DNA from 3 places in the Cryocola sp. 340MFSha3.1 genome. Region 1 is predicted to be linked to each of the others. Evidence: predicted binding sites of a transcription regulator. Region 1 holds the regulator's gene; each other region holds the start of a gene.
What was found. The regulator LexA, encoded in region 1, represses DNA repair genes until DNA is damaged. The targets are predictions, from matches to a motif close to TCGAACANNTGTTCGA.

Region 1 (10,062 bases):
ACGCCGTGGCGGGCGGCGAGGGCGAGCAGGTGCGTCTGCTCGTACGCCGCGTAGTGGTAGATGTGCATGCCCGGGAACTGGGCACGGCGGTCGCGGACGAACGCCAGGAACGCCTCCAGCGCCACCCGCTCGGCCGCGAAGTCGTGCGCCCAGAACGCGGTGAAGCGCTCCTCCTGATCGACCAGCCCGAACAGGTAGTCGAGATTCCAGCGCTCACCGGCTCCCTCGGTGTACAGCGGATCGCCCTCGAAGTCGAAGAAGATGTCGCCGGGATCGGGATGCGGCAGCACCGCGAGAACCGGCGCGTTGAACACCCGCACCGGCGGCGGCGCGTCCGGCACGGCCTGCAGCTGCAGCCGCGCCTGTTCGCGCAGCCCGTCGAGCGTGCCTTCGGGGATGCCGTCGATCGGGCCGGTCGAGGCGGCGAGCGCGTCGATGGTGGAGATGCCCGCCGCGAGGAGGTGCTCCCGCTGGGTCACGCGCATCCCCGCCACCAGCAGCACGTCGCGCGACGCCTGCACCTCCGCGTCGCAGGTGTCGCACCGCCCGTCGACCGTGAAGCGCGGGTCGCCCCAGGCGACCGGCCCGGTGTCGGCCACGTGCTCCGCGACGATGGTCAGAAGCCGCGCGCGCCGCTTGCGGTACACCGGCTCGATGTCGTTCAGCGAGTGCTCGCTCACCGAGCCGTCGCCGAGCAGCAGCTCGACCGTGTCGTCGACATCCACACCCATCCGCCGCAGCTGCTCCGCGTAGGCGGCGAGCTGCAGCAGCGCTGTGACGCGGGCGCTGCGGGCCAGCTTGGAATCCTGCACCCGATAGCGGCCGTCGGGCAGCCGCACGACGAAGTCGGCGAACCCGACGAACGAACCGTCGAAGAACGTCGCCTGGAAGACGACCTGCGCTCCGCGCTCGAACGCCTCGGACGTGCGACGGACCGCGTCGGCGAGCGACTCCGCCGTCAGCTGCTCCGGCCGCTCGATCTCGGCCACGCCGCTCCCGAACCGCTCGCGGTAGCGCTCCAGGATGCGGTGCTCGTGCTCGTCGCCCATGCGCGAGGAGCGCACGTACATCGGGTCTTCGACCTCTTCGGTCTTCTCGAGCCGCCCCAGCTTCACATCGAGCGTGCGCAGGAAAGCGAACTCGCACTTGGACGCCTCGGTGAGGTCGCTGGCGCTCGTGACGATGATCCCGTCGAGCAGGAACACGGCGACCTCCCTTCGCTTCGGGGCGGCTGTGGCGCCACCCGCTCTGCGAGACTACCGGCGACCACCGACAGCAGCTGGTTCTCCACAGGGGCGGCCGGCTGGGCGCCGAAAGCCGCTTCCTGTGGTCACTTTCCCTTCGCGGCCGCCTTCATCGCCCGCTTGTGCTCGCGCACGCGGGCAAGCGAATCGGCGTCGACGATATCGGCCACCGAGCGGTAGCCCTCGCTGCCGTAGTCGCCGGCAGCCTGCTGCCAGCCGGCGGCGGTCAGTCCCTTCTGCTTGCCCAGCAGGGCGAGGAAGATCTTCGCCTTCTGCTCGCCGAAGCCCGGCAGCGCCTTCAGCCGGCGCAGCACTTCGGCGCCATCCGGGTCGCCCTGCGTCCAGATGGCCGCGGTGTCGCCGCCCCAGTCGCTCACGATCGCGGCCGCCAGCGCCTGCACCCGCGCGGCCATCGACCCGGGGAAGCGGTGCACGGCCGGCGTCTGCTTCATGACCTCCGCGAGCTTGTCCGGGTCGAGCGCGGCGACCGTCGCCGGGTCGAGCGCGCCGAGCCGGTCGCGCAGCTTCGCCGGACCGGCGAAAGCGGTCTCCATCGGGATCTGCTGGTCGAGCAGCATGCCGGTGAGCAGGGCGAAGGGCGACTGGTCGAGCAGCGCGTCGGCTTCGGGGTCGCCGGTGATGTTGAGAGCCATGCGCTCAGCCTGCCACCAGCAGCAGCACACCCGCCACCGCCGAGAGCACGGCCAGCAGCAGGGCCACCCCGAGCAGCACGCCATGGACGATGAGGAACGACGTCGCGCGGCCCGCCGCGTCCCGAGCCCGCGCATCCTTCCGGACCCGGGTGAAGAACCGCGGCCAGGCGAAGATGTTGAACAGGGCGTTGAGGAACAGCACGATGGCGGCGAAGACGGTCATGGTGCCTCCAGCCTAAGCGGCCGGCGGCGGCGCATCGCCGCAGCCTCCGCCTCAGCCGCCGCAGCCTCAGTCACCCGAGGCGACGAGCTGCACGCGCAGCGAGTCGACGCGCGTCGCGATCATGTCGTCCGCCGCCCAGCGCTGCGCCAGCCGCGAGAGGATGGCGTCCAGCTCCTCGCGCGTCAGGCCCGCGGCGAGCGACAGCCGCACCACGAGCTCTTCGCCCGCAAGCCGGTTGCCGGGATCGCCCGCCAGCAGGGCGACGTCATGCACGCCGAGCTCGGAGGCGATGGACCGCTGGAACGCCTCCCGCACCTCCGCGTCGCGGTCGCTCGGCACCCACGCCGTGCCCTGCGCGACCGCCCACACGGCCGGCCGCCGCAGCACGAACTCGGTCTCCGATGTCGGGTCGAGGACGATGAGCTCCGTCCCCTCCGCCGCGGCGGCGAGCGCGGCCCGCCGGCTGTCCACCGGCACAGGACGCGCGGACGGGTTCCACGCCTGCAACGCCGTCACCGAGGAGAACACGGGCTGGACGGTGCGTCCGTCCGGCCCCGCCACCGTCACGATCGACAGTTCCTGCGTCTTGTCGACGCGCATCCCCGCGTCATTCGTGCCCTCGTCGCCGAGGTCCGCCATCAGCGGGATGAGGAGGCGCACATCCCGCAGCGCATCCACGACGGTCTCCGCGCCTGTCTCCCCGGCGCGGAAGGCGGCGAGCGCGCCGAGCAGCGCAGGCGGCGCGGAGCCGTCGTCGTCACCGAAAGGATTGTCGTCGAACTCGCGCCCCTGCCACGGCTGACCGGCGGAGTCGGCGAGGGACGCAGCGAACCCGGCCAGCCGCGCGGCGCCCTCGGCACTGGGTCGGCCCGGCGGAGTCACCCCGTTCGCGTCCGCCGCCCCCTCGGGAGCGGCGCCCGTCTCGGCGTCGTCAGCGTCCCGCGACATCCAGCGCCTCGGGCAGCGTGAACGCGCCGGCGTACAGCGCCTTCCCGACGATCGCGCCCTCGAGTCCCAGCGGAACCAGCTCGCGCAGCGCGGCGATGTCGTCGAGGTTGGAGATGCCTCCGGAGGCGACGACCGGGCGCTCGGTGCGATCGAGCACCTGGCGCAGGAGTTCCAGATTCGGGCCGCGCAGCGTGCCGTCCTTGGTCACGTCGGTGACGACGTAGCGGGCGCAGCCCGCGTCCTCCAGGCGGTCGAGCACCTCCCACAGGTCGCCGCCCTCGCGGGTCCAGCCGCGGGCCGCAAGGGTGGTGCCTCGCACATCCAGTCCGACGGCGATCGCCTCGCCGTAGCGGCCGATCGCGCTGGCGGCCCACTCGGGGTTCTCCAGCGCGGCCGTACCGAGGTTGACGCGGGTCGCGCCCGCCTCGAGGGCGTGCTCGAGGGAGGCGTCGTCGCGGATGCCGCCCGAGAGCTCGATGCTCACACCGTCCACCTCGCGGATGACCTTCTTGAGCAGCGACCGGTTGTCGCCCCGCCCGAATGCGGCGTCGAGGTCCACCAGGTGGATCCACTCGGCACCCGCCGCCTTCCACTCGGCCGCGGCATCCACCGGGTCGCCGTAGCTCGTCTCGCTGCCGGCCTCGCCCTGCGTGAGGCGCACCGCCTTGCCGTCGGCCACATCCACCGCGGGCAGGAGGACGAGCCGGGGCGTGCTGATGAAGTCGGTCATGTGTTTCCTCGTGTCGGTCCGCGGCGCGGACAGGTGGGCCGGAGTCGGCGAAGGCCGGACGGCGGCTACAGCGTGCCGATCCAGTTGCGGAGCAGCTGGATGCCGGCGCGGCCGGACTTCTCCGGGTGGAACTGCGTCGCGCTCAGCGGGCCGTTCTCGACCGCGGCGACGAACGGCGAGCCGTGATCCGCCCACGTCACCTTCGGCTGCGCGAACGGGCCGGACGCCTCCAGCGTCCAGTCCTGGGCGGCGTACGAGTGGACGAAGTAGAAACGCTCGTCCCGCAGCCCCGCGAACAACGTGGAGTCCTCGGGCGCGCGCACCGTGTTCCAGCCCATGTGCGGCACGACGTCGGCGCGGATGAGGTCGACCGTCCCCGGCCACTCCCCGAGCCCCTCGGTCTCGACGCCGTTCTCGACGCCGCGCTCGAACATGACCTGCATGCCGACGCAGATGCCCAGCACGGGTCGTCCGCCCGCGAGGCGCCGGTCGACGACCTCGTCTCCGTGCGACGCCTTGAGCGCCTCGGCGACGGCGGTGAACGCGCCGACGCCGGGCACCAGCAGGCCGTCCGCCTCCAGCGCACGCTTGCGATTGCCGGTCAGCTCGACCTCCGCGCCCGCGGCCTCGAGCGCCTTGACGGCCGAGTGGACGTTGCCCGTCCCGTAGTCGAAGACGACGACCTGCGGGGCGCTGCCGGGAGTGCGTGCCACGGTCACAGCGCGCCCTTGGTCGAGGGGATGCCGCTGATCAGCGGGTCGAGCGCCTTCGCCTGGCGGAACGCGCGCGCGAACGCCTTGAACTCGGCCTCCGCGATGTGGTGCGGGTCGCGACCGCCGACCACGGTGATGTGCGTGGTGATGCGGGCGTTGAACGTGATCGCCTCGAAGACGTGACGGACCATCGAGCCGGTGAAGTGACCGCCGATGAGGTGCAGCTCGAAGCCGGCGGGCTCCCCGGTGTGCACGAGGTACGGGCGACCGGAGATGTCCACGACCGCTTGCACCAACGCTTCATCGAGCGGCACCAGGGCGTCGCCATAGCGGGAGATGCCCGACTTGTCGCCGAGCGCCTCCAGGATCGCCTGGCCGAGGACGATGCCGATGTCCTCCACCGTGTGGTGGACGTCGATGTCGGTGTCGCCGGTCGCTCGGATACGCAGATCGGTGAGCGAGTGCTTGGCGAACGCGGTCAGCAGGTGGTCGTAGAAGGGGACGCTCGTCTGGATGTCGGATGCTCCGGTGCCGTCGAGATCGAGGCTCAGCTCGATGCTCGACTCGCTCGTCTCCCGCGTGACCGTGGCGGCGCGATTCGTCATGCGTCCGAGTCTACCGGGGCGCTCTGGGCCCTGTCGGGGGCCTCGTCGGCGCCCGCGTCCTCTGCGGCGGGCCGGCCGAGCGCGGCCAGCGCCTCGAGGAAGGCGGTCGTCTCGGCCTCGGTCCCCGCGGTGACCCGCAGGTGGTGCGGGATGCCGACATCCCGGATCAGGATGCCGCGGTCGGCCAGCGCTTCGAACGTCGCGTGCGGGTCGTCCACCCCGCCGAAGAGAACGAAGTTGCTGCCGCTGCGGTGGGGCGTGTAGCCGAGGCGTGCGAGCTCCGTCACCAGCCGGTCGCGCTGGCGGCGGATGTCGCCGACCGTCGCGAGCATCTCGTCGGCGTGCGCGAGCGCGCCCAGCGCGGCTGCCTGGGTGATGGCGGACAGGTGGTACGGGAGGCGCACGAGCCGGAGCGCGTCGATGACCGCGGGGTCGGCGGCGAGGTAGCCGACGCGCGCCCCGGCGAAGGCGAACGCCTTGCTCATCGTCCGGGAGATCAGCAGGCGTGGCCGCCCCGGGAGCAGGGTCAGCGCGGACGGCTCGCCCTCCGGCATGAACTCCGCGTAGGCCTCGTCGACGACGACGATCCCGTCGGTGGCGTCGTAGACGGCCTCGATGGTGTCGAGTCCGAGGGGCGTGCCGGTCGGGTTGTTCGGCGAGCAGAGGATGACGATGTCCGGGTTGTGCCGGCGGAGCTCGGCGACGGCCGTCTCCGGTGTCAGCTCGTAGTCGGCGTCGCGCGCGGCCGCGACGTACGCGGTCCCGGTGCCCGAAGCGAGCAGGGGGTACATCGAGTAGGTGGGCGCGTACCCGAGCAGTGTTCGTCCGGGGCCGCCGAAGGCCTGCAGGATGTGCTGAAGCACTTCGTTCGAGCCGTTCGCCGCCCAGATGTTCTCCGGTGCCAGGCCGTGGCCGAGGTACCGTGCGAAAGCCGTGCGGAGCTCGGTGAACTCGCGATCGGGGTAGCGGTTCACTCCGCCGACCGCGGCGGCGACGCGGGCAACGATGTCTGCGGCCACGTCGTCCGGGACGGGATGCGTGTTCTCGTTCACGTTGAGCGCGACGGGCACCGGACGCTGCGGAGCGCCGTACGGGGATCGACCGCGCAGGTCGTCCCGGATGGGCAGCTCGGAAAGAGAAGTCACCCCTCAATCGTAGCCAGCGCCGTCACCCCGCTTCCGCCGGATGACGCCCGGCGACGCCGAGCGACGAGCCCCACCAGGCAGGGCTCGAGATCGCCCGCCCGATGAAAACGGAGGAGATCCGGTGGTGCTGCGACCGCATCCACCTCCGTTTCGGCCGAATCCGGCCCCCTGCCGACCGATCCCCTCCCTTCTCGCCACCGGCCTCCGGGCGACGGAAACGGAGGACCTTCCGACGAGATGCAAGCCCGGGAACGGGAAACGGAGGCGATCCCGGCTGCCGAGCCGCGGATCCCCTCCGTTTACCGCCGCGAGGTGCGGACGGCGCCTACCGTGCGACGCCGCCTAGTGCGCGTACTTCGCCGGGACCGCGAGCTGCTGGCCGGGCGAGACGACGGCCGAGTCGAGGCCGTTCAGGGAGACGATGTCGGCGATCACGTCGCGCGGGTCGGCGTTCGGCGCTACGCGCTCCGCGACCGACCAGAGGGAGTCGCCCGACTCCACCGTGACGTACTGGAAGCTGACGTGCGTCTGCTCACCGGTGGCGACCGCGCCGCCGCCGTTGAGTGCGAACACGAGGGCTCCGATGACGAGGGGCAGCGCGACGAGGGCGGAGAGGACCGCGCGACCGCGCCGCGTGAGACGCAGGCGGACCCGTGCTCCCTCCGGCAGCGGCGGGACCGCACGAAGGGTGGGAACCGACTCGCTCATCAGTACTGCGCTCATGGTCGTGACCTCCTCAGACTCGCGGGTGCGAAGCTGTGTTCCGAATGTATCTTCGAATGTCCGAATCCGCAAGATACCCTCAGGCCGGGGATTCGGGGACGAAGTTCGCGACACACTCGAACACATGTTTGTCTTCCCTTCCCGACGCGGATACAGTTTCGACTGTCTGAGGACATCAGATCAGGAACCACCGACATTCCTGCAGGGAGCATCCCCGCAGGGCCGCCGACGCCAGGAGAGGACGCCCGTGTCGAATGAGAACCAGGCACGCGGAGGCACCCGTCGCCGCAAGAACCTGAGCGACAAGCAGCTGGCGATCCTCGATGTGATCCAGCGATCGGTGAGCCAGCGCGGCTATCCGCCGAGCATGCGCGAGATCGGTGACGCCGTCGGCCTCTCCTCTCTGTCGTCCGTCACGCATCAGCTGAACCAGCTCGAGCTGAGCGGATACCTCCGGCGCGACCCGAACCGTCCGCGCGCCCTCGAGATCCTCATCGACCTGCCGTCGTCGTCGCAGTCCGCGCCGGACTACGAGAACCAGACACCGGTCGGTGACGCCGCGATGGTCCCGCTCGTCGGCCGCATCGCGGCCGGAATCCCGATCACGGCCGAGCAGCAGGTGGACGAGGTCTTCCCGCTCCCCCGCCAGCTGGTCGGCAACGGCGAGCTGTTCATGCTGAAGGTCGTCGGCGAGTCGATGATCGACGCGGCGATCTGCGACGGCGACTGGGTCGTCGTGCGCGCCCAGAACACGGCAGAGAACGGCGACATCGTCGCCGCGATGCTCGACGAGGAGGCGACCGTCAAGGTCTTCCGCCAGCGCGACGGCCACACCTGGCTGTTGCCGCGTAACTCGAACTTCGAGCCCATCCTCGGCGACTACTCGCAGGTGCTCGGCAAGGTCGTCGCGGTCCTCCGCGCGGTCTGAGCATCCCGCCCGCCCCACCCCACGTTTTGCGCCAAATCGTGGTTATGACCGCCTCATAACCGCGATTTGCGCCAAATCGTGGCACCGGGAAGAAAGGGCTAGGCCCAGCCGAGTTCCCGCAACCGGTCGTCGGAAAGCCCGAAGTAGTGACCGATCTCGTGCACCAGGGTGAGCCGGACCCGGGCCCGCAGGTCGTCCTCCGACACGGCCGACGCCTCCAGGTTGTTGCGGAACAGCGTGATCCGGTCCGGCAGCTCGCCGAACCCGTACACCGAACGCCGGGTCAGCGGCCGTCCGCTGTACAGCCCGAACAGCCGCGGCCGGGCGCCGTCCGGTTGATCCTCGATGAGGATGGCGACGTTCTCCAGCGGCCCCACCATGTCGTCCGGCAGCGCATCGAAGATGTCGCCGACCATCCGCTCGAACTCCTCGTCCGGGATGCGCACCATGCGCCCATCCTCACACGCAGGCCCTCCCGAAACACCGCGGCCCCGGTACGCCGTGAGCGTACCGGGGCCGCAGATCGCCTCGTCGAAGGCGTCAGGCGTTCACGGCCGCCCGCTCGCGCACTCCGCGCGTCGCCTCGATGATGTTGCGGAGCGAGGCGACGGTCTCGTCGTACCCGCGCGTCTTGAGGCCGCAGTCCGGGTTCACCCAGAGCTGCCGGCCCGGGATCGCCTCCAGCGCCGTCTCCAGTAACTCGGTCACCTCGGCGACCGACGGCACACGCGGCGAGTGGATGTCGTAGACGCCCGGTCCGATGCCGTGCTCGAAGCCGGAACGCTGGATGTCGTGGACGACCTCCATCCGGCTGCGGGCCGCCTCGATGCTGGTGACGTCGGCATCCAGGTTCCGGATCGCGTCGATGACGACGCCGAACTCCGAGTAGCAGAGGTGCGTGTGGATCTGCGTGCCGTTGGCGACGCCCGAGGTGGCGAGGCGGAACGACCCGACCGACCAGTCCAGGTACTCGCCCTGCGCCGCCTTCTTCAGCGGCAGCAGCTCCCGCAGCGCCGGCTCGTCCACCTGGACGACGCGGATGCCCGCCTCCTCCAGGTCCGCGATCTCGTCTCGGAGCGCGAGCGCGACCTGTCGTGCGGTCTCGCCGAGCGGCTGGTCGTCGCGCACGAACGACCACGCGAGGATGGTCACAGGCCCCGTGAGCATCCCCTTCACCGGCTTGTCGGTGAGGCTCTGGGTATACGCCGACCACTCGACCGTGATGGGTGCGGGCCGCGAGACGTCGCCCCAGAGGATCGACGGGCGCGTACAGCGGGAACCGTAGGACTGCACCCAGCCGTTGCGCGTGACCGCGAAGCCGTCCAGGTTCTCGGCGAAGTACTGCACCATGTCGTTGCGCTCGGGCTCGCCGTGCACGATCACGTCGATCCCGATCTCCTCCTGGAGGTCGACGACGCGCTTGATCTCGTCGCGCATGCGGCCCAGGTACTCCGCCTCGGTGATGAGGCCCTTCGCCAGCTGCGCGCGCGACCGGCGGATGTCGGCCGTCTGCGGGAACGACCCGATCGTCGTCGTGGGTAGGAACGGGAGGCTGAGGGCGGCATCCTGCGCCGCCAGCCTGTCCGCGTACGCGCCACGACGGAAGTCGTCCTCGGTCAGCGCGGCCTCGCGCTCGCGGACGGCGGGGACGCGGACGCCCGGCGCCGACGCACGGTCGGCGAGCGCAGCGGTCGCGGCGGTCAGCTCCTCCTGGATCGCCTCGTGGCCGTCGACGATCCCGCGCGCGAGCACGGCGACCTGGGCGACCTTCTGGTCGGCGAAGGCGAGCCACGACGTCAAGCGCGCGTCGAGGTCCGGCTCGTCATCCACGTCATGCGGGACGTGCAGCAGCGAGGTGGACGTGGACACGGTCACGACGGGGCTGAGCGACAGCAGCTCCGTGAGCTTCCCGAACGCCGCCTCGAGGTCGCCGCGCCAGATGTTGTGCCCGTCGATCACGCCGCCGACGAGTGTCTTCCCGGCGAGGGCGGATGCGGTCGCCGCGTCGAGCCCCGACGGGATGGACCCGCGCACGAGGTCGAGGGAGATCGCCTCCACCGGGCTGGCCGCGAGGACGGGCAGGGCGTCGTCGAGGCTCCCGTACGGAGCCGCCACGAAGAGTGCAGGACGGTCGGACGCGCGCCCGAGCA
Region 2 (10,062 bases), 370 kb from region 1:
TCGCCGACCCGATGGTCGGCCTCTCACCGCTCACCTACGCCTGGCCCGGCGCGCCGGGAACGCTGGCGCCACGGGAGACCGTGATCGCCACGGCCACCTACGTGTTGACCCAGGCCGACATCGACGCGGGGCACGTGGCGAATACGGCACGGGCAACGGGAACGCCGCCGTCCGGAATCGTCGTCACGCCGCCGCCCGCGAGCACCGACACGCCACTGGCTCCCTTCCCCTCGATCGAGCTGGTCAAGACCGCCGACGCGGCGGCCGTGCAGTCGCCTGCTCGTCCCGGTGATGTGGTCACCTACACGTTCCGATCGAAGAACGACGGAAACGTCACCCTTACCGGAGTGACCATCACGGATCCGCTCGCCGGGCTGTCCGAGCTCGCGTACTCGTGGCCAGGAGCGCCGGGAGTCCTCGCCCCCGACGAGAGCGTCACCGCGACCGCGACCTACCCGCTCACCCAGGCGGACATCGATTCCGGCCACATCGCGAACACGGCGTCGACCGTGGGAACGCCGCCCTCGGGCGTCGCCGTCACGGACGAAGCGTCGGCAGAAGTGCCGCTGGCGGCCGAACCTCGGCTCACGCTGATCAAGACGGCCGATGCCGGCCGGGTGCAGTCCCCCGCGATGGTCGGCGACACCGTCACGTATCGCTTCGTCGTGAGCAATACGGGGAACGTGACGATCGACGGAGTGTCGGTCGCAGATCCTCTCGCCGGGCTGTCGTCGCTGACATACGCGTGGCCCGGCGTTGCCGGGCGGCTGGAACCGGGGCAATCGGTGACGGCGACGGCCGAATATCGACTCACGAACGCCGACCTCGCTGCGGGCCATGTCCAGAACACCGCCGTCGCGGTGGGTACTCCTCCGTCCGGTGAGAGAACCACCACTCCGCCCGCTTCGGTCGACACTCCACTCTCGCGACAGTCACTCCCCGCGGTGTCCGGATGAGCATGCGAAGTCGGCGACGAACGGTGACAGGAGGTGCGATGTCGCGAGGTAGAGGTACACTCTCGTTCGAACATACGTTCGATAGACGAGGTGAGCAGCATGACCGAGATCGACGAGACCGTCGCCGTCTGGACGACCGACGAGGGCGTCCCCATCCGGCTCGTGTGGAGATCCACTCGATACCGGGTGTCCGACACCCCGACCGTCTGGGCGGAGGTCTGTGCCTGGTGGCGCCCCTTCGGCGAGCATCGCTACCCCATCGGCAGCGTCCCCCGCTCGATCGGCGGTTGGCGATTCCAGGGGACCAGCGAAGACGGCGAGGCCCACGTCTTCGACGTCCGGCACGACGCGAGCGCCCGATCGTGGCGGCTGGTCCGTGTTTTCGACTGACCGCAGCGTGGCTCACCCGCGCCGCGCATCCCGTCGCATAGCCTCCATCGGGTGATGGACGACCGCTACGGAACCGATGTGCTCGCCGGCGACTGGAGAAGCGCCGGCAAGAAGCCCGTCCCCACCGTCGAAGCCGTACGAGACCTCGTCCTCGAGGACGCCACATCCGGCTTCTGCGGCGCGATCACGCGACTCGAGGCGCAGACGGTCGAACTCGAGGACTACTTCGGCAAGAAGCGCGTCTTCCCGCTGACGGGCTCGTTCCTCATCGACGGAGAGCCGGTACGCCTGGTCGTCCCGTCCCGCACCCCGGCCGGCCCCACGCGGACCGCATCCGGATCGTTCGCCGTCGGCGACCAGAAGGCACGCGTCGCCCGCGCCAGCCGCATCTTCGTGGAGGGTCGCCACGACGCCGAACTGGTCGAGCGGGTCTGGGGCGACGACCTGCGCGTCGAAGGCGTCGTCGTCGAATACCTCGAAGGCGTCGACGACCTCGACGCGATCGTCCGCGAGTTCCAGCCGGACCGCGGACGGCGCATCGGCGTCCTCGTCGACCACCTCGTCCCCGGGTCCAAAGAAAGCCGGATCGCCGAACAGGTGGCACGCGGGCCGTACGGCGCGCACGTCCTCGTCGTCGGTCACCCCTACATCGACATCTGGCAGGCGGTGAAGCCGCAGCGGGTCGGCCTCGACGCCTGGCCGAGCATCCCCCGCTCGATCTCCTGGAAGCACGGCATCTGCGCCGCCCTCGGCCTCCCCCATGAGACGCAGGCCGACATCGCACGCGCCTGGAAGCGCATCCTCGGCCAGGTCCGCTCCTACACCGATCTCGAGCCCGAGCTGCTCGGCCGGGTGGAACAGCTGATCGACTTCGTCACCGAACCCCAAGCGCGGTAGACGCGGCCTGGCTGGCGACGCTCACCAGCCGTATTCGGTGTACGACTCGCCCCGTTCGAGCGCCTCGATGCCATGCCGGATCACCGGGATGACATCGCCCGGGAGCGCGCGCAGCGGCGCCCAGACCAGCTCGGAAGCCTTCTCCGGCTCCCCGATCACGGGAACCGCACCCGCGGGGAGTGCGGCAGCGAAGAAGAAGTCGATGTAGGCGTCACCGTCCGCGCGACCATGCTGGACCAGGGCGAGCCGCACCTGATCGGGACCGAGCACGAGGCCGATCTCCTCCTGCACCTCGCGGAGCAGCGCGGCCGTGGCCGACTCCCCCGGCTCGATGTGTCCGGCGGGGAGCGACAGCTCGCCGTCCCGATACCCCGTCCCCGCGCGGCGTTGCAGCAGGATGCGGTCGCCGTCGAACAGGCACAGGTACACGGCGGCGGGATAGGTCGGGCGCACGCGTCCATTGTGCGCCGACGACTGTCGGTTGGGTGGCGTACTGTTCTTCTCCACACGGGGCGGTTGTCCACAGCGTCGAAATTCCATTTGCGTTGTTCGAACATACGTTCGAAAATGGACTCATGTCCCTCGCAGCTCCACACCTCGATGAACCGGTCGCCGACCGGGCGCAGGTGCACGAGCTGCAGACCCGCATCCGGCAGATGCAGGCGACCAAGCTCGAGAGCCGGACCCTGCAGACGCATCCAGCGCTCTCGCCCCTCCTGCCAGGAGGTTCGCTCAAGGCAGGGGCGGCGTACTCGGTCCGCGGTTCCACGACACTGCTGATGGCCATGCTGGCCGGTCCGAGCGCGGCCGGGGCATGGTGCGGAGTGATCGGGATGCCCGACTTCGGGGCAGAGGCCGCCGGGCGGTTCGGCATCGACCTCGAACGGCTCGTGCTGGTGCCCCACCCCGGCGACCACTGGCTCACCGTGACCGCGGCGGTCGTCGATGTGCTCAGCGTGGTGGTCGTCGCGCCGCCCGCCCGTGCGAAAGACGGCGACGTCGCCCGGCTCACCGCCCGGCTGCGGCAGCGCGAAGCGACTCTCATCGTCGCCGGCGACTGGCCACAGGTGGAAGCGACGCTCACCGTCGCGCGCAGCGGGTGGGACGGCCTCGGCACCGGGAACGGCTACCTGTCGTCCCGGCGCGTCACCGTGGAGTCGGCGCCACGCGGCGGGACGGGGCCACGCCGCACCGCCGAGCTGTGGCTGCCGGCCGTCGACGAGAGCTTCCGCGCCTCCGGGCCCACGCGGCTCGAGGCGGTGAGCTAGATGACGAACGGAACACGCGAAGCCGTCGTCACCCGGGCGATCGTGCTCTGGTGCCCCGACTGGCCGGTCATCGCTGCGCAGCAGGCGCTCGACCTGCCACCCGACGAGCCGCTCGCCCTGGTCGAGAAGGGCGTCGTGTTCGCCTGCTCCCCGGCCGCACGAGCCGACGGGGTGAAGCGCGGGCTGCGGATGCGCGAGGCGCAGGCGCGCTGCCCCCAGCTGAACGTGCTGCCGTACGATCCGGTGCTCGATGCCCGGGCGTTCGAGCCGGTGCTCGCCGCGATCGAGGAGATCACCCCCGGCGTACAGCCGGTCCGCCCCGGCACCTGCGTGCTCCGGGCGCGCGGACCCGCGCGCTACTACGGCGGCGAGGAGCAGGCGGCCGCCGAGCTGCTGCGCTGCCTGGAAGGGCTGGGCCTGCCGGATGCCCGGGTCGGGATCGCCGACGGTCCCTTCGCCGCCGAGCAGGCCGCGCGCTCGACGGGAGCCGCCCGGCCTCTCAGCAGCGCCACCCCCACCGGGACGACGTTGACCGATGCCACCACCGGTCGCGCCGCTGATTTCCCCGCCCCGCACTTCTTGGCCCGCAGTCGTGTGCGCATCATCCCGTCCGGCGACTCCCCGCGGTTCCTGGCACCGCTCCCGGTCGCCCACCTGGGCTTCGCCGAGCTCACGCCGCTGCTGCGCCGGTTGGGGCTGCATACCCTCGGCGACATCGCCGCGCTCTCGCGCGTGGACATGCGGGAGCGGTTCGGCGAGCGGGGCGAGCTCGCGCACACCCTCGCCAGCGGACTCGACGGCACGGCGGTGGTGCCGCGGACTCCGCCGAAGCAGCTCGACCGCTCCATCGAGTTCGAACCTCCCCTCGACCGTGTCGACCAGGTGACCTTCGCCGTGCGCGGCACGGCCGAGCAGTTCATCGGCGGGCTCACCAAGGCCGGACTCGTGTGCACGTCACTGCGGGTGGAGGTCACCGACGAGTCTGGGCGGGTCAGCGAGCGCACCTGGCTCCACCCCCGGTTGTTCTCTCCGCCCGACGTGGTCGACCGCGTCCGCTGGCAGCTGCAGGGCTCCGGCGCGATCGACTCCGGGCTGGCGTCCCCGATCTCCCGGGTGGTGCTCGAGCCGGAGGCGGTCGACGACATCGGCCACCACGAAGACGGACTGTGGGGCGGCGGCGCCGACGAGCGCATCCACCACGGCCTCACCCGGGTGCAGAGCATGCTCGGGCACGAAGCGGTGGTCACAGCCACGATCGGCGGTGGCCGCGCGCCCGGTGAACGGCAGGTGCTGGTGCCGTGGGGCGACCGGCCTGTGGGGGTGGCCCGCGCCGACCAGCCGTGGCCCGGATCGCTGCCGGCACCCGCGCCGTCGACCGTGTTCGAGGTCCCGCGTCCCGTCGCGGTGCTCACCGAAGAGGGTGCGCCGGTCGAGGTGACCGATCGCGGAGACGTGACCGCGCCGATCGCCCGCTTCTCCGCCACCGGCCAGGCACGGGACGCCCGGCCGGTCGACTCCTGGGCCGGGCCCTGGCCCGTGCGGGAGCGGTGGTGGGACGCCACCCTCTCCCGGGCGATGCACCGCTTCCAGCTGGTCGACGCCGACGGCACCGCCTGGCTGCTCGCACTGGCCGGCTCCGGCTGGTTCGCGGAGGCGCGCTATGACTGAGCGAGGTGATGCCTGATGGGGTGGAACAATCCGCCGATCCCGTGGGCCGAGTTCGAGCGGCGGCTCTCCGGACGACGCACCGGACAGCAGGCAGACGAACGCCCGTCATCGCGCAAGCGGCAGAAATACGTGCCGCAGGCAATCCCGGAGACGCCCGAGGACGCGGTCCCGTACGCCGAGCTCCACGCGCACAGCAACTTCAGCTTCCTCGACGGCGCGTCCTCCCCGGAGGAACTGCTCGAAGAGGCCACCCGGCTGAACCTGCACGCGCTCGCCCTCACCGACCATGACGGCATGTACGGGGTCGTGCACCTGGCCGAAGCGGCAGAGGCGTACGACCGGGTGAAGACCGTCTTCGGCGCCGAGCTGTCGCTGTCGCTCACCAAGCCGCAGAACGGCGAGCCGGATCCAGAGGGCAGCCACCTGGTCGTGCTCGGCCGCCGGCAGGGCGGCTACCATCGGCTCGCCGCCGCGATCACCGCGGGGCAGCTCGCCGGAGAGGAGAAGGGGAGGCCGGTGTACCGGCTCGACGAGCTCGCCGAGCAGTCGGGCGGCGAATGGATGGTGCTGACCGGATGCCGGAAGGGCGACGTCCGGCTGGCCCTCGCCGAGCACGGCGAACGTGCAGCGGAGCGGGAGGTCGCGCGGCTCGCCGACCTGTTCGGGCATGACAACGTGCTCGTCGAGCTGATCGATCAGGGCGCCCCGCGCGACTCGACCGACAACGACATCCTCACCCGTATCGCCGGCCGGCTCGGGCTGCCGACCGTTGCAACCAACAACGTCCACTATGCGAGCCCGGCGCAATACCCCCTGGCGACCGCCGTCGCCGCCGTGCGCGCCCGCCGCAGCCTCGACGAACTCGACGGCTGGCTGCCCGCCGCTGGAGCGGCCCACCTGCGCAGCGGCGCCGAGATGGCCCGCCGGTTCGCGCGCTACCCCGGCGCCGTCGAACGCACCGTCGAGATCGCCGACGACCTCTCCTTCCGTCTCCGCAGCGCACGCCCCCGGCTGCCGAAACAGGACGTCCCTGAGGGCCACACGCCGATGAGCTGGCTGCGCGAGCTCACCTGGCAGGGCGCCGCCGAACGGTATCCCGACCTCGACAGCAACCCGGCGAAACGCGAGCGCATCGAACGCGAGCTGGATGTGATCGAGGCGAAGGACTTCCCCGGCTACTTCCTCATCGTCCACGACATCGTCCGGTTCGCCCGCAGCCGCGGCATCCTCTGCCAGGGTCGCGGATCCGCGGCGAACTCGGCCGTCGTCTACCTGCTCGGGATCACCGCCGTCGACTCGATCAAGTACGACCTGCCGTTCGAGCGGTTCCTCTCCAGCATGCGCGAGGAGGAGCCCGACATCGACGTCGACTTCGACTCCGATCGCCGGGAGGAGGTCATCCAGTACGTCTACGCCAAGTACGGCAGGCACAACGCGGCGCAGGTCGCCAACGTGATCACCTACCGCCCCAAGAACGCCGTGCGCGACATGGCGAAGGCACTCGGCTACTCCACCGGCCAGCAGGACGCCTGGAGCAAGCAGATCGACTCGTGGGGCACCGTCCAGACCAGCGACGACCACGACATCCCGGACGACGTGGTGGGTCTCGCGCAACAGGTGCTCAAGTTCCCGCGGCACCTCGGCATTCACTCGGGCGGAATGGTCCTCACCGACCGGCCCGTCGGCGAGGTGTGCCCGATCGAGCACGCCCGCATGGAGGGCCGCACCGTCCTGCAGTGGGACAAAGACGACTGCGCGTGGATGGGGCTGGTCAAGTTCGACCTCCTCGGCCTCGGGATGCTGTCGGCGCTCGACTACTCGATGCGCACCATCGAGGCGTCACTCGGCGAGAAGTGGACGCTCGACAGCATCCCGAAGGAGGAGCAGGGCGTCTACGACATGCTCTGCCGTGCCGACTCGATCGGCGTCTTCCAGGTGGAGAGCCGCGCCCAGATCGGCACCCTGCCGCGACTTCAGCCCCGCAGCTTCTACGACCTCGTGATCGAGATCGCGCTCATCCGCCCCGGTCCCATCCAAGGTGGGGCGGTGCATCCGTACATCCGCCGGAAGCTCGGCAAGGAGCCGGTCACCTACCTGCACCCCTCGCTCGTGCCGGTGCTGGAGCGCACGATGGGTGTCCCACTGTTTCAGGAGCAGCTGATGCAGATGGCGGTCGCGGTCGGCGACTGCACGGCGGAGGACGCCGACCTGCTGCGCCGGGCCATGGGCTCCAAGCGCGGGGTGGAGAAGATCGAGGCGCTCAAAGCGAAGCTGTACGACGGGATGGCGAACAACGGCATCACCGGAGCCGACGCCGACGCCATCTACGAGAAGATCGAGGCGTTCGCCAACTTCGGCTTCGCGGAGAGCCACGCGATCAGCTTCGCGCTGCTCGTCTACGTCAGTTCGTGGATGAAGCTGCACTACCCGGGCGCGTTCCTCGCCGGGCTGCTGCGCGCCCAGCCGATGGGCTTCTACTCTCCGCGCACCCTCACCGCCGACGCACGCCGGCACGGCGTGATCGTGCACCGCCCCGACATCCAGCGCTCCGGCGTCTTCCCGCTCCTCGAGCCGCTCGACGACCCGGACGCTCGGCGCGGGCCGACCGGATCCGATCCGTGCCTGCAGACCGATCAGCCGCCGATCGACCCCTTCGATCCCGCGCTCCCGCTCGACTTCGCCGCGCACCGTCGCGACGCCGGTCACGCGGTACGCCTCGGCCTCGCGGCGGTCACTTCGATCGGTGAGAAGGTCGCGGAGCGCATCGTCGCCGAGCGCGAAGCGTACGGCCCCTACCGCGACCTCGGCGACCTCGCCCGGCGCACCGGACTCAACACCGGTCAGCTGGAGGCGCTCGCCGCCGCCGGCGCGTTCGACGGCTTCGACCTGAGCAGGCGGCAGGCGATCTGGGAGGCCGGCAACGCCGCCCAGGAGCGACCGGAGTACCTCGCCGGCACGGCCATCACCGTGCAGCCGCCCCTGCTGCCGATGCTCTCCCCCGCCGAACAGCTCGCCAGCGACCTGTGGGCGACCGGGATCTCGACCGACGACCATCCCATCCGCTTCCTGCGCCCGGCGCTCGCCGCCCGCGGCGTCCGCCCGGCCGACACGCTCGCCGCGGGCGAATCCGGCCGGCGTATCGAGGTGGGCGGCGTGGTGACGCATCGGCAGCGTCCGGCGACGGCGGCAGGAGTCACGTTCCTCAACATCGAGGACGAGACCGGGATGGTGAACGTCATCTGCCCGGTCGGGGTCTGGAACCGCTATCGCCGGGTCGCCCGCCAGGCACCGGCGATGATCGTCCGCGGCATCCTGGAGCGCAGCGAGGAAGGCGTCGTCAATGTGCTCGCCGACCGGCTCGAAGCACTCGACACCGGCATCCGAACCGTCTCGAGGGACTTCCGATGAGCCGCCTCAGGCCGCAGCGCGTCCCGTCACTCCTCGAACCGCAGGTGCCGCACACTGCGACCGTTGCGGCGGACCAGACGGAGCGCCTCCACGCCGATCCGGATGTGACGCTCGACGAAATCGCGCGTCACTCCGAGATCGCTCTCCGCCGTCTTCACGCCCTCCGGCGTCATCGGCTGATCCGAGATGAGCAGCAGCGCCCCGCTCGGGATGCGGTTGGCGAAACCCGCCGCAAACACCGTCGCCGTCTCCATGTCGACGGCCATGCACCGCGTCCGCTTCAGGTACTCCTTGAACGTGTCGTCGTGCTCCCAGACCCGGCGGTTCGTCGTGAAGACGGTGCCCGTCCAGTAGTCCTGCTGGAAGTCGCGGATGGTGGACGACACGGCGCGCTGCAACTGGAACGCCGGGAGCGCTGGCACCTCGGGAGGCAGGTAGTCGTTCGACGTGCCCTCGCCGCGGATCGCCGCAATCGGCAGCACGAGGTCGCCGAGCTTGTTCTTACGCTTCACCCCGCCGCACTTGCCCAGAAACAAGGCGGCTTTCGGACACACAGCGGTCAGCAGGTCCATGATCGTCGCCGCGTTCGGGCTGCCCATCCCGAAGTCGACCATCGTGATCCCGTCCGCCGTCGCATTCGGCATCGACCGATCCAGCCCGCGCACCTCGGCGCCGTACCAATCGGCGAAGCGCTGCACGTAGTCGCCGAAGTTGGTCAGCAGGATGTACTCGCCGAACTCCTCCAACGGAGTGCCCGTGTAGCGCGGGAGCCAGTCGCGGACGATGGCCTCCTTGTCCTTCATGCCGCCCTCGCTGGGCATCACATTCACCGCGGCCTCGCGGTCCTGCGCATCCACCATCCTGCGTCTCCCTTTCTCGTCCGCCACCGGTCAGCCGGCGACGGTGGTGCCGAGCAGAGACCCGACGATGAACGTCGCAGCCAGCGCCAACGCGCCGCCCACCACCACTCGTACCATGGCACGACCGCGCGAGCTGCCTCCGATCCACGCCGCGACGTAGCCGGTGACGGCGAGGGCGACGAGCACCGCGACGAAGGTGACCGGGATGCGGAACGCAGCGGGAAGCAGGATGGTCAGCATCGGGAGCACGGCGCCGCACGTGAACGCGACGGCCGATGCGAGCGCGGCATGCCACGGGCTGACGACGTCGTCCTGGTCGATCCCGAGCTCCGCCGACAGGTGCGCGGCGAGGGCGTCGTGCGCGGTGAGCTCCACGGCGACCTGTCGGGCGGTGGCAGGCGTCAGTCCGCGCTGCTCGTACAGACCCGTCAGCTCGTCCAGTTCCTCCTCCGGCATCTCCGCAAGTTCGCGGCGCTCCTTCGCGATCAGCGATCGTTCGCTGTCACGCTGGCTGCTCACCGAGACGTACTCGCCCAGAGCCATCGAGATCGCCCCACCCACGAGTGCCGCCAGCCCTGCCGTCACGATCGCCGCAACAGAGGCCGTCGCCCCCGC
Region 3 (10,062 bases), 310 kb from region 1:
CAACGGCATCGATCCGACGCCGCTCCGCAAGCGCATCGCCGACATCACCGACGTGCTGGCGCGCGAGGAGGCGGACACCGCACGGATGCTCGCCGGGCGCGAGCAGAAGCGCAAGAGCCCGACGCCCAACCTGCGCAACGGCGGCATCGCGGCCCAGGGCGCGGCAGAACTCGAAGGTCTCATCGCCGACCTCAACCAGCAGATGCTGGCGGCGGCGGGCGAGTTGAAGTTCGAGCTGGCGGCCCGCCTGCGCGACGAGCTCTCCGATCTGAAGCGCGATCTGCGGCAGATGGAGAAGGCCGGGCACCTGGGCTGACCGGTCGGCACCGCTGGGCGCTCGCGCGGGCTACGGTGGCAGGGTGACCACGAAGGCGGGCGGACGGCGGCGATGGACCCTCGCCGTGTGCGTCGTGCTCGCGGCGGTCGCCCTTGTCGCCGTGGCGTTCCAGGGAGCGCCGCAGTTCAGCGGGCCGCGGATGTTCCTGCCGCCCGGCCCCGTCCGGACGCAGGCGCCGGCTCCGCAGGAGTCGGGCACCCCGGCGCCCCGCGGGACCGCGCACGAGGTCCGCATCGACCTGTCGTGGCTGCTGGTCGCCCTCGTCGTCCTCGCGGTCATCATCGGACTGGCGCTGCTCTGGCGCCTTCGTCGCCGTCCGTCGCGGCCGCTCGAACTGCCTCCGCTCGACACGGTCGGTGTGGCGGAGACCTCCGAGGTGCACGCTGACCAGGGGCCCGAGCCCGAGCCGGAGCAGGTGCGCCGCGGCCTCGACCGCGCCGCTGAGGTTCTCGCCGAACCGCGCGAGCCGCGTGACGCGATCGAGGCCGCCTGGGTGGGCCTGGAGGAGGGCGCCGCCGATTCCGGCGTCCGTCGCCTCCCCGCCGAGACGCCCGCCGAGTTCGCAGCGCGCGTTGTCGCCCGCGTGGCGGCGGACCGTGACGCCGCAGCCCGGCTCCTCGCCCTCTACCTGCGCGCGCGGTTCAGCAGCGCGCCCGTGACCGCAGCCGACGTCGCAGCCGCGCGGGACGCGGTCGAGGCGCTGCGCGCATCCTGGAGCGTCGCGTCCGGCGGCCGGTCGAGCACCCGGGAAGGCGGCCGCCGATGAGCACACGAGACACCCGCCGAACGCACCGCTCCGAGCGGCCAGCCCGGCGCGACGACGGCCGGCAGCGTGTCGCGCCGCGCCCCAAGCGCCTGCCGCCACGGCTGCTGCGCCGTCTCATCCTGAGCGCCGTGCTGGGGGTCGCGGTCGGTCTGGCGGCCTGGTCGCTCGGGATGGACGAAGCCCACGCAACCGGCCTCGGTGCTGCGGCCCTGGCGTTCACGGCCTGTCTCTCGGCCCTCGGCGAAGCGGCCGATCTGACCTGGCCGCCGGCCGCGCCGCCACTCCGCCCCGGGTCGCGACGGGATGTCGTCGCCCTTGGCTGGTCGCTCAGCTCGCGCGGCGGACGCGCGTCGCCGGAGGGGCTGCGCGCCCTCCGTTCGGTCGCGGAGCGCGCTCTCCGCCTGCGCGGACTCGACCTGGAGGACCGCGCGGCGGATGCGCAGCTGGAGGAACTCCTCGGCCCCGACATCCTCGTGCTCCTCCGCCGCGGGTCCGTCGTCACATCGCCGCGGACCTCGCAGATCTCCGCCGTGCTCGACCGCCTCGAAAAGCTCGTGCCTCAACACACTCTGTCCGTCACTCGCCTGCCCACCACCCACTCGCCCGAGGAGCCGACCCGTGCCCGCTGACCCCCGCACCGCATCCAGCACCGCATCCACGTCCACCGCATCCCCCTCGCTGCCGGTCGACGAGGTCGCCCGGCTCGGCGCGGCCGTGCTCGACCGGGTCGGGAGCGTCGTGGTCGGGATGCGCGAACCGCTGCGGATCGCCTTCGCCACGATCCTGGCGGGCGGCCACGTGCTGTTCGAAGACGTGCCCGGCCTCGGCAAGACCCTCGCCGCCCGGAGCATCGCGGCCGCCGTCGGGCTGGACTTCCGTCGCCTCCAGTGCACGCCCGACCTGCTGCCGTCCGACATCACCGGGTCGTTCGTGTACGTGCCGAGCAGCGGCGACTTCGAGTTCCGTCCCGGGCCGGTCTTCACGGGGCTGTTCCTCGCCGACGAGATCAACCGCACCTCGCCCAAGACGCAGTCCGCGCTGCTGGAGGCCATGGCTGAGGGGCAGGTGTCGGTCGAGGGCCGCAGCTTCCCGCTCCCGTCGCCCTTCCACGTCGTCGCGACGGCCAACCCGATCGAGTCGGAGGGCACGTACGCGCTTCCCGAGGCGCAGCTCGACCGGTTCATGGTGCGGCTCGGCGTCGGCTACCCCGACGAGGCGGGGGAGTCGCGCGTCCTGCTCTCCCGTGTGGCACGACGGCATGAGGTCGCCACGGTCGAGGCGGTCATGGACGCGGCGACGCTCGCGGCCATGCAGGCGGGGGTCGAAGCGGTGGATGTGGATGCGGACATCGCCGCGTACTGCGTCCGCCTCGCCGCGGCCACCCGCCGGCACCGCTCCGTCGAGGTCGGGGCATCCCCACGCGGGTCGCAGGGCCTCCTGCTCGTCGCCCGAGCTCTTGCTGTGCTCGACGGGCGCGACTTCGTCATCCCGGACGATGTGAAGGCCGTGGCCGTCCCGGTGCTCGCCCACAGGCTCACGCTCACGGTGCAGGCGTGGACGGGCGGCGTTCGTGCGGAGCAGGTCGTCCTGGAGGTGGTCAACACCGTGCCGGGACCGCCGGCCGTCGGGACGGCGCAGCGCGCGGGGGCGGAGGCGTCCGCGTGACGGGCCGCACGCAGATGGCGAGGTTCCGATGACCGAGCGAGCCGTCGCGGTCACACGGACGGGGTGGATGCCCAGCCCGGCGCTGGCGGGTGCGATCGTGGTCGGAGTGATCGGCGTGGTCGCCGCATTCGTCATGTCCCGGCTCGAACCGGCGCTGATCGGCATCCCGCTGCTGCTCTCCGCCGCGTGGGGATGGGACCGCCGGCCGGCCGCGTCCGTCGACCCGGTCGAGATCAGCACCGCCGTAACGGTTGACGAGACTGGCCGCAGCGGCGACGCGACCCTCGGCATCCACGTCGCGGCGTCTGCCACCCAGGGGCGCGGAACGCAGCGCCCCGACGCCCTGCACCTCCGCCTGGGCCTGGGCGGCGCCGGACCCGTCGAGGCCGTCGTCACCCCGCGAACGGCCGCAGACCTTCGCAGCGAGGTGCCCGTCGTGCACTCCGGTCCGCAGCGCGTCGCCGCGGTCGAGGCTCGCGCTCTGGGCGCGGACGCGGCCTGGGCGAGCACGCCCACGGACGAGGCCGCTGTCGAGCGGGTCGTCCGGCCGCGGCGCGCGCCCCTCCGCAGTCTTCCGCTGCCCGCGCGGCTTCTCGGGCTGACCGGGCAGCACATCTCCACGCGGCCGGGAGACGGCGGCGAGTTCCGCGACATCGACCTGTTCCATCCCGGCGACCGGCTGCGGCGCATCGACTGGAAGGCCACGGCGCGCGCCGGTCGCGGAATCGACCTGTACGTCCGGCGCACGACGGCGACCTCCGACGCGGCCGTGCACCTCGCGCTCGACGCGCGAGACGACGTCAGCGCGGTCGTCGCCGACTGGCCGCGCGCCTACCCGCGTCCCGCGGTGTCGTCCCTCGACCTCGCGCGGGAGGCCGCCTCCTCGCTCGCGGCCGCCTACGCCGGCGCGGCCGACCGGATCGGGTTCGACGACCTGGGGGAGTCGCGCCGCGTGCTTCCTCCGCGGGCCGGCGCGCGGCACCGGGAGCGGGTGCTGCGGGCGATCGAGGCGACCGCCGCGAACGGGGCGCCGTTCACGCGGGTCCGTTCTCCGCGGCTCGCTCCGGGGTCGATCGTGTTCGTGCTGTCGACCTTCCTCGACGATCAGCCCGTCACGCTCGCTCTCACCTGGCGCGCCGCAGGCCACAGGGTGGTCGCCGTCGACGTGCTGCCTGCTCGGGATGCGCGGGAGCTGCCCGCCCGTGATCGCCTAGCCCTGCGCACCATCGAGCTCGAGCGCTCCCTCCGCCTCGAGCAGCTGCAGTCGGGCGGTGTCGAGCTGCTCGTCTGGCAGGATGCTGCGCTGCGCGAGGCGGCGCTGCGTGTGCTGGCGTCCGGACGGGCCCGACGGTGAGCCGCGACGACGCGCGGCCGGCGAACGGGTCCGCACCCGGCACCGGGACGCCGATCGGGACACCATCCGGGTCGTCGACGCCGGCACCGGTGCTCGGCGTACGGACCGTTCCTGCCTGGACTGTCCGCGTGGTCTTCGCCGCGATCGCGCTGCTGCTCGTGTTGGTCGGCGTGCCCGAGGGTCCGTGGACCGGCATCGCAGCCCTCCTGATCGGCGTCTCGGTGTGGCGGCCGCGCTGGCTGACCGCGTGGGTGCTCATCGGGGTGCTGCTGCTGTCCTCCCTGATCGAGCCCGGCACGCTCACTCCGCGCCTGCTCGGCCTGATCGCCGGTGCGCACGCCCTCCACCTGCTGGCCGGATGGATGCTGGCGCTGCCCGCCGCCGCACGCCTGCAGCCCGCGGTGCTGCTCCCTTCTCTCCGTCGGTTCGCGATCATCCAGGTGCCGGTGCAGCTCGCCGCCGTCGCCCTGCTGCTGGTCCGGGGCGGCAGGGGCATCGGGCCGAGCGTCCCCGTCCTCGCCGCCGTCTCCGGACTCGCACTCGCCGCGCTGGTCGGACTGCTGCTCCCCGCCCTGCTCCGCCGCGCGCCGCGCTGAGCGCTCGGCCCGGCGTCCGCATCCACTCCTGCCTCCGCATCCACTCCAGCCTCCGCATCCAGTCGCCGAGGGTTGGAATGTCGGTGGTCGCGCCTAGACTCGCGGCTGCACGGGATCACCGTGCCGTCCAGGGTAGAATCGAACACACGTTCGACCTGGCGAACGGGTGCGCGGTGGGCGAACAGCCCCGATTTCCCAGTACGGATGGCGGAGAATAGAGCGAGTGAGCAGCGGGCGAGTGAACAGCGATCGGGTCGGGGAATCCGGCAACATCAGCAGGGTGACGGGGTCGCACCTCAGTGTGCGCGGCGCACGCGTTCACAACCTGCACAACGTCGACCTCGAGATCCCACGCGACTCGATGGTGGTCTTCACGGGCCTGTCCGGATCCGGCAAGTCGTCACTCGCGTTCGACACGATCTTCGCGGAGGGGCAGCGCCGCTACGTGGAGTCGCTGTCCGCGTACGCGCGGCAGTTTCTGGGCCAGGTGGACCGGCCGGACGTCGACTTCATCGAGGGCCTCAGCCCCGCGGTGTCGATCGACCAGAAGTCGACCAACCGCAACCCGCGGTCCACGGTGGGCACCATCACCGAGATCTACGACTACATGCGTCTGCTGTGGGCGCGTATCGGCGTTCCGCACTGTCCGATCTGCGGTGAGCGCATCCAGCGTCAGACCGTCCAGCAGATCGCCGACCAGCTCATGGAGCTCGAGCCCGGCACCCGCTACATGGTCGTCAGCCCGGTGGTCTCGCAGAAGAAGGGCGAGTTCGTCGACCTCTTCAAGGAGCTCGCGGCGAGCGGTTACTCGCGCGCGCTCGTCGACGGCGAGCAGATCCAGCTCTCCGAGCCGCCGACGCTGAAGAAGCAGTACAAGCACGACATCTCGGTCGTTGTCGACCGCCTCGTCGCCGGCCCGGACATCCTCGGCCGGCTGACCGACTCCCTGGAGACGGCGCTGCGCCTGACCGACGGTCTCGTCCAGGTCAACTACGTCGACCGCGAAGGGCCCGCCGCGTGGCAGAACTTCAGCGAGAAGCTGTCGTGCCCCAACGGCCACCCGATCCAGTTGACCGAGATCGAGCCGCGCACCTTCTCGTTCAACGCCCCGTTCGGCGCCTGCCCCGAGTGCTCCGGCCTCGGCACCCGCATGTCGGTGGATGACGAGCTCCTGCTCGGCGACGACGAGCTCAGCATCGCCGAAGGCGTCATCGTGCCGTGGACCACGCAGGGCAAGGGACTCTTCAATTACTACGAGAAGCTGCTCGACGGGCTCGCCCGCGACCTCAAGTTCTCGCTCAAGACGCCGTGGAAGAAGCTGCCGGAGAACGTGCGCGACGCGGTGCTGCACGGCGACAACTTCGAGGTCAAGGTGCGGTGGAAGAACCGCTACGGCCGCGAGATGTCGTACACCTCCGGCTTCGAGGGCGTGGTGCCCTACATCGAGCGGCAGTATCTGCAGGCCGAGACCGACACGCAGCGCGCCCGCTGGGCCGAGTACCTGCGCGAGGTCCCGTGCCCGGTCTGCGGCGGCAAGCGGCTGAAGCCCGAGGTGCTCGCGGTGCTCGTGCACGGCAAGAGCATCGCCGACGCCTCGCTGCTCAGCCTGAGCGACGCCCGCAACTTCATGGAGAAGCTGCACCTGACGGAGCGCGAGCAGAAGATCGGTGCGCAGGTGCTGCGCGAGATCAAGGTCCGGCTCGACTTCCTCATCCAGGTCGGCCTCAGCTACCTCGACCTGGCCCGCGCGGCCGGCACGCTGTCCGGCGGCGAGGCGCAGCGCATCCGCCTGGCGACCCAGATCGGCTCCGGCCTGACCGGCGTGCTCTACGTGCTCGACGAGCCGAGCATCGGGCTGCACCAGCGCGACAACCGCCGGCTCATCGACACGCTCGTCGCCCTGCGCGACCTCGGCAACACGCTGATCGTGGTCGAACACGACGAGGACACCATCCGCACCGCCGACTGGATTGTCGACATCGGCCCCGGCGCGGGCGTCAACGGCGGGCACGTCGTCCACTCCGGTTCGTACGACGACCTGCTCGCCAACACCGAGTCGCTGACCGGCGACTACCTGGCGGGCCGTCGGGAGATCGCCATCCCGTCCAAGCGCCGCAAGGTCGACAAGAAGCGGATGATCCGCGTCGTGGATGCGGAGGCCAACAACCTCAAGAAGGTCACGGTCGACTTCCCGCTCGGAACCTTCGTGGCGGTGACCGGTGTCTCCGGTTCGGGCAAGTCGTCGCTGGTCAACGACATCCTGTACCGGGTGATGGCCAACAAGCTCAACGGCGCCCGCAAGGTGCCGGGGAAGCACCGGACCGTCACCGGTCTCGAGAACCTCGACAAGGTCGTCCACGTCGACCAGGCACCGATCGGCCGCACCCCGCGGTCGAACCCGGCGACCTACACCGGCGTCTTCGACCGCATCCGCAACCTGTTCGCCGAGACGCCGGAAGCGAAGACCCGCGGCTACCTGCCCGGCCGGTTCAGCTTCAACGTCAAGGGAGGACGCTGCGAGGCGTGCTCGGGTGACGGCACGATCAAGATCGAGATGAACTTCCTGCCCGACGTCTACGTCGCGTGCGAGGTGTGCGGGGGTGCGCGGTACAACCGCGACACGCTGTCCGTGCACTACAAGGGCAAGAACATCGCCGAAGTGCTCGACATGCCGATCAGCGAGGCGGCGGAGTTCTTCCGGCCGATCTCGGCCATCCACCGCTACCTGCAGACACTCGTCGACGTCGGCCTCGGCTACGTCCGGCTCGGGCAGAGCGCGACGACCCTCTCCGGCGGCGAGGCGCAGCGCGTGAAGCTCGCGACCGAGCTGCAGCGCCGATCCAACGGCCGCAGCGTGTACGTGCTCGACGAGCCGACCACGGGTCTGCACTTCGAGGATGTCCGCAAGCTGCTGCTGGTGCTGAACGGCCTGCTCGACAAGGGCAACACGGTGATCGTCATCGAGCACAACCTCGACGTCATCAAGTCGGCCGACTGGATCATCGACATGGGTCCGGAGGGCGGCGCCGGCGGCGGAGAGGTCATCGCGACGGGCACGCCCGAGAAGGTCGCGGAGACCCCGGGCAGCCACACCGGCTTCTTCCTCAAGGAGATCCTGCAGGGCGAGTCCGCCCGGGGCGCCGCGTAAGAGGCGCGATGGCAGACACCGTCAGCTACCGGCCGAAGGCCGGCGAGATCCCGACGCAGCCCGGGGTGTACCGGTTCCGTGACAAGAACCGGCGTGTGCTCTACGTCGGCAAGGCGAAGAACCTGCGCGCGCGGCTGAGCAACTACTTCCAGCCGCTGCGCAGCCTCCACGAGCGCACCCGCCGCATGGTCACCACCGCGGCGAGCGTCGAGTGGACGGTCGTCGGCACGGAGTACGAGGCGCTCCAGCTGGAGTACACCTGGATCAAGGAGTTCAACCCGCCTTTCAACGTCAAGTTCCGCGACGACAAGACGTACCCGTACCTGGCGGTGACGCTCGGCGACCGCATCCCGCGCGTCATGATCACGCGCAACCGCAACATCAAGGACGCCCGCTACTTCGGCCCGTACACGAAGGTCTGGGCGATCCGCGAGACGGTCGATCTGATGCTGAAAGCGTTCCCGATGCGGAGCTGCTCCGACGGTGTGTACCGCCGCGCCGAACTCACCGGGCGGCCCTGCCTCCTGGGCGACATCGGCAAGTGCGCAGCGCCCTGCGTCGGGCGCATCTCGCCCGGCGACCACAAGTCGCTCGCCATCGATTTCGCCTCGTTCATGGCGGGCAACGACAGCGGCTACCTGCGCGACCTGAACGAGAAGATGAAGCAGGCGGCCAGCACGATGGACTACGAGTCCGCCGCGCGCCACCGCGACGCCATCCAGGCGCTCGAGGGAGTGCTCGGCAAGAGCGCGGTCGTGCTTCCGGAGAACATCGACGCCGACGTCTTCGGCATCGCCCACGACGAACTGGCCGCGGCCGTCCAGCAGTTCATCGTGCGCGGCGGCCGCGTCCGCGGTGTGCGCAGCTGGGTCGTCGACAAGGAGCTCGACATGGAGCTCGCCGAACTCGTCGAGACGGTCGTCCAGAACGCCTACGACGGACCGGACGCCCCGCCGCGCGAGATCATCGTGCCCGAGCTGCCGGAAGACACCGCGGAGCTCGAGCAGTGGCTGACCCAGCGCCGCCGCGAGACGCCGGACCCCTCCGCCGCCCGCGGCCGCCTCACCGGTCGCGTCGAGCTGCGCACGGCGCAGCGCGGCGACAAGGCCGCGATCGCGCAGACGGTCGAGATGAACGCGAAGAACGCGCTCGTCCTGTACAAGACCCGGCGGAGCTCGGACTTCGTGGCGCGGTCGAAGGCGCTGAACGACATCCAGGACGCGCTCGGCATGGACGAGGCGCCGCTCCGGATGGAGTGCTACGACGTCTCGCACCTCAGCGGCACGAACATCGTGGCGTCGATGGTGGTCTTCGAGGACGGCCTGCCGCGCAAGGACCAGTACCGCCGGTTCAGCATCCCCGAGTCGACCGACGACACGGAGTCGATCTACCAGGTCATCTCCCGCCGCCTGGCGTACCTGAAGGACGCGCCCGCAGCGGCAGCCGACGCCGCCCCCACCGTCGATGAGGAGACGGCGCTCGACGCCGAGGGCGCCGCCGGTGCCGACGAGATCGTGGATGCCGCCGAGGGCCGTCGCCGCAAGTTCTCCTATCCGCCGAACCTGCTGATCGTCGACGGAGGCCAGCCGCAGGTCGCCGCCGCGAAGCGCGCTCTCGACGAGTCCGGGGTGACCGGCATCCAGCTCGCGGGTATCGCCAAGCGCCTGGAGGAGATCTGGCTGCCGGACTCCGACTTCCCGGTGATCCTGCCGCGCAACAGCGACGCGCTTTTCCTCATCCAACGTCTCCGCGACGAGGCCCACCGCTTCGCGATCACCTACCAGCGGGCGCGCCGTAAGCGCGACATCGGGACGGTGCTGGGCGAGATCCCGGGCCTCGGTCCATCGCGCGTCAAGGAGCTGCTGAAGCACTTCGGCTCGGTGGCCCAGCTGCGCAAGGCGACGCCCGAGCAGATCGCCGAGGTTCGCGGGGTCGGTCCCACGCTCGCGACCGCGATCTTCGAGCGGCTCGCAGAGGGCGGCAGTCGGTAGGCTGGGGGAACACCACAACGGAGGAGACCGGACGATGGCCACCGACGGCGACACAGTCGCGCAGAACGCCGAGCAGCAGGAAGTCCTCATCGTCACCGGGATGTCGGGCGCCGGCCGCTCGACGGTCGCCAATGCGCTGGAGGACCTCGACTGGTACGTCGTGGACAACCTCCCGCCGCAGATGCTGCGTCCGCTGATCGAGCTC

Region 2: a site for LexA is predicted at 2,793-2,808, ahead of imuA' (DnaE2-dependent mutagenesis accessory factor ImuA'). Genes of this name have one in related genera too.
Region 3: a site for LexA is predicted at 4,857-4,872, ahead of uvrA (excinuclease ABC subunit UvrA). Genes of this name have one in related genera too.

The regions. Positions count from the first base shown of each region.
Region 1 covers NZ_KB911088.1:1,442,603-1,452,664, reverse strand. Annotated here, with positions in the region: gene H284_RS0118045 (TM0106 family RecB-like putative nuclease) at 1-1,205, opposite strand, end outside; gene H284_RS0118040 (HhH-GPD-type base excision DNA repair protein) at 1,331-1,897, opposite strand; gene H284_RS0118035 (SCO4848 family membrane protein) at 1,902-2,120, opposite strand; gene H284_RS0118030 (SseB family protein) at 2,187-3,068, opposite strand; gene priA (bifunctional 1-(5-phosphoribosyl)-5-((5-phosphoribosylamino)methylideneamino)imidazole-4-carboxamide isomerase/phosphoribosylanthranilate isomerase PriA) at 3,052-3,798, opposite strand; gene hisH (imidazole glycerol phosphate synthase subunit HisH) at 3,864-4,517, opposite strand; gene hisB (imidazoleglycerol-phosphate dehydratase HisB) at 4,514-5,116, opposite strand; gene H284_RS0118010 (histidinol-phosphate transaminase) at 5,113-6,261, opposite strand; gene H284_RS0118005 (LysM peptidoglycan-binding domain-containing protein) at 6,604-6,969, opposite strand; gene lexA (transcriptional repressor LexA) at 7,232-7,912, shown strand; gene H284_RS0117995 (metallopeptidase family protein) at 8,011-8,361, opposite strand; gene metE (5-methyltetrahydropteroyltriglutamate--homocysteine S-methyltransferase) at 8,453-10,062, opposite strand, start outside.
Region 2 covers NZ_KB911088.1:1,807,937-1,817,998, reverse strand. Annotated here, with positions in the region: partial or broken gene H284_RS0119795 (CLIPPER-2 domain-containing protein) at 1-956, shown strand, start outside; gene H284_RS0119790 (DUF6504 family protein) at 1,056-1,346, shown strand; gene H284_RS0119785 (DUF3097 domain-containing protein) at 1,401-2,243, shown strand; gene H284_RS0119780 (NUDIX hydrolase) at 2,265-2,696, opposite strand; gene imuA' (DnaE2-dependent mutagenesis accessory factor ImuA') at 2,819-3,511, shown strand; gene H284_RS0119770 (DNA polymerase Y family protein) at 3,512-5,179, shown strand; gene H284_RS0119765 (error-prone DNA polymerase) at 5,195-8,587, shown strand; gene H284_RS0119760 (AMP nucleosidase) at 8,614-9,447, opposite strand; gene H284_RS0119755 (VIT1/CCC1 transporter family protein) at 9,478-10,062, opposite strand, start outside.
Region 3 covers NZ_KB911088.1:1,752,705-1,762,766, forward strand. Annotated here, with positions in the region: gene uvrB (excinuclease ABC subunit UvrB) at 1-316, shown strand, start outside; gene H284_RS0119490 (DUF4129 domain-containing protein) at 360-1,103, shown strand; gene H284_RS0119495 (hypothetical protein) at 1,100-1,732, shown strand; gene H284_RS0119500 (AAA family ATPase) at 1,722-2,768, shown strand; gene H284_RS0119505 (DUF58 domain-containing protein) at 2,797-4,122, shown strand; gene H284_RS0119510 (hypothetical protein) at 4,119-4,718, shown strand; gene uvrA (excinuclease ABC subunit UvrA) at 4,957-7,866, shown strand; gene uvrC (excinuclease ABC subunit UvrC) at 7,875-9,857, shown strand; gene rapZ (RNase adapter RapZ) at 9,892-10,062, shown strand, end outside.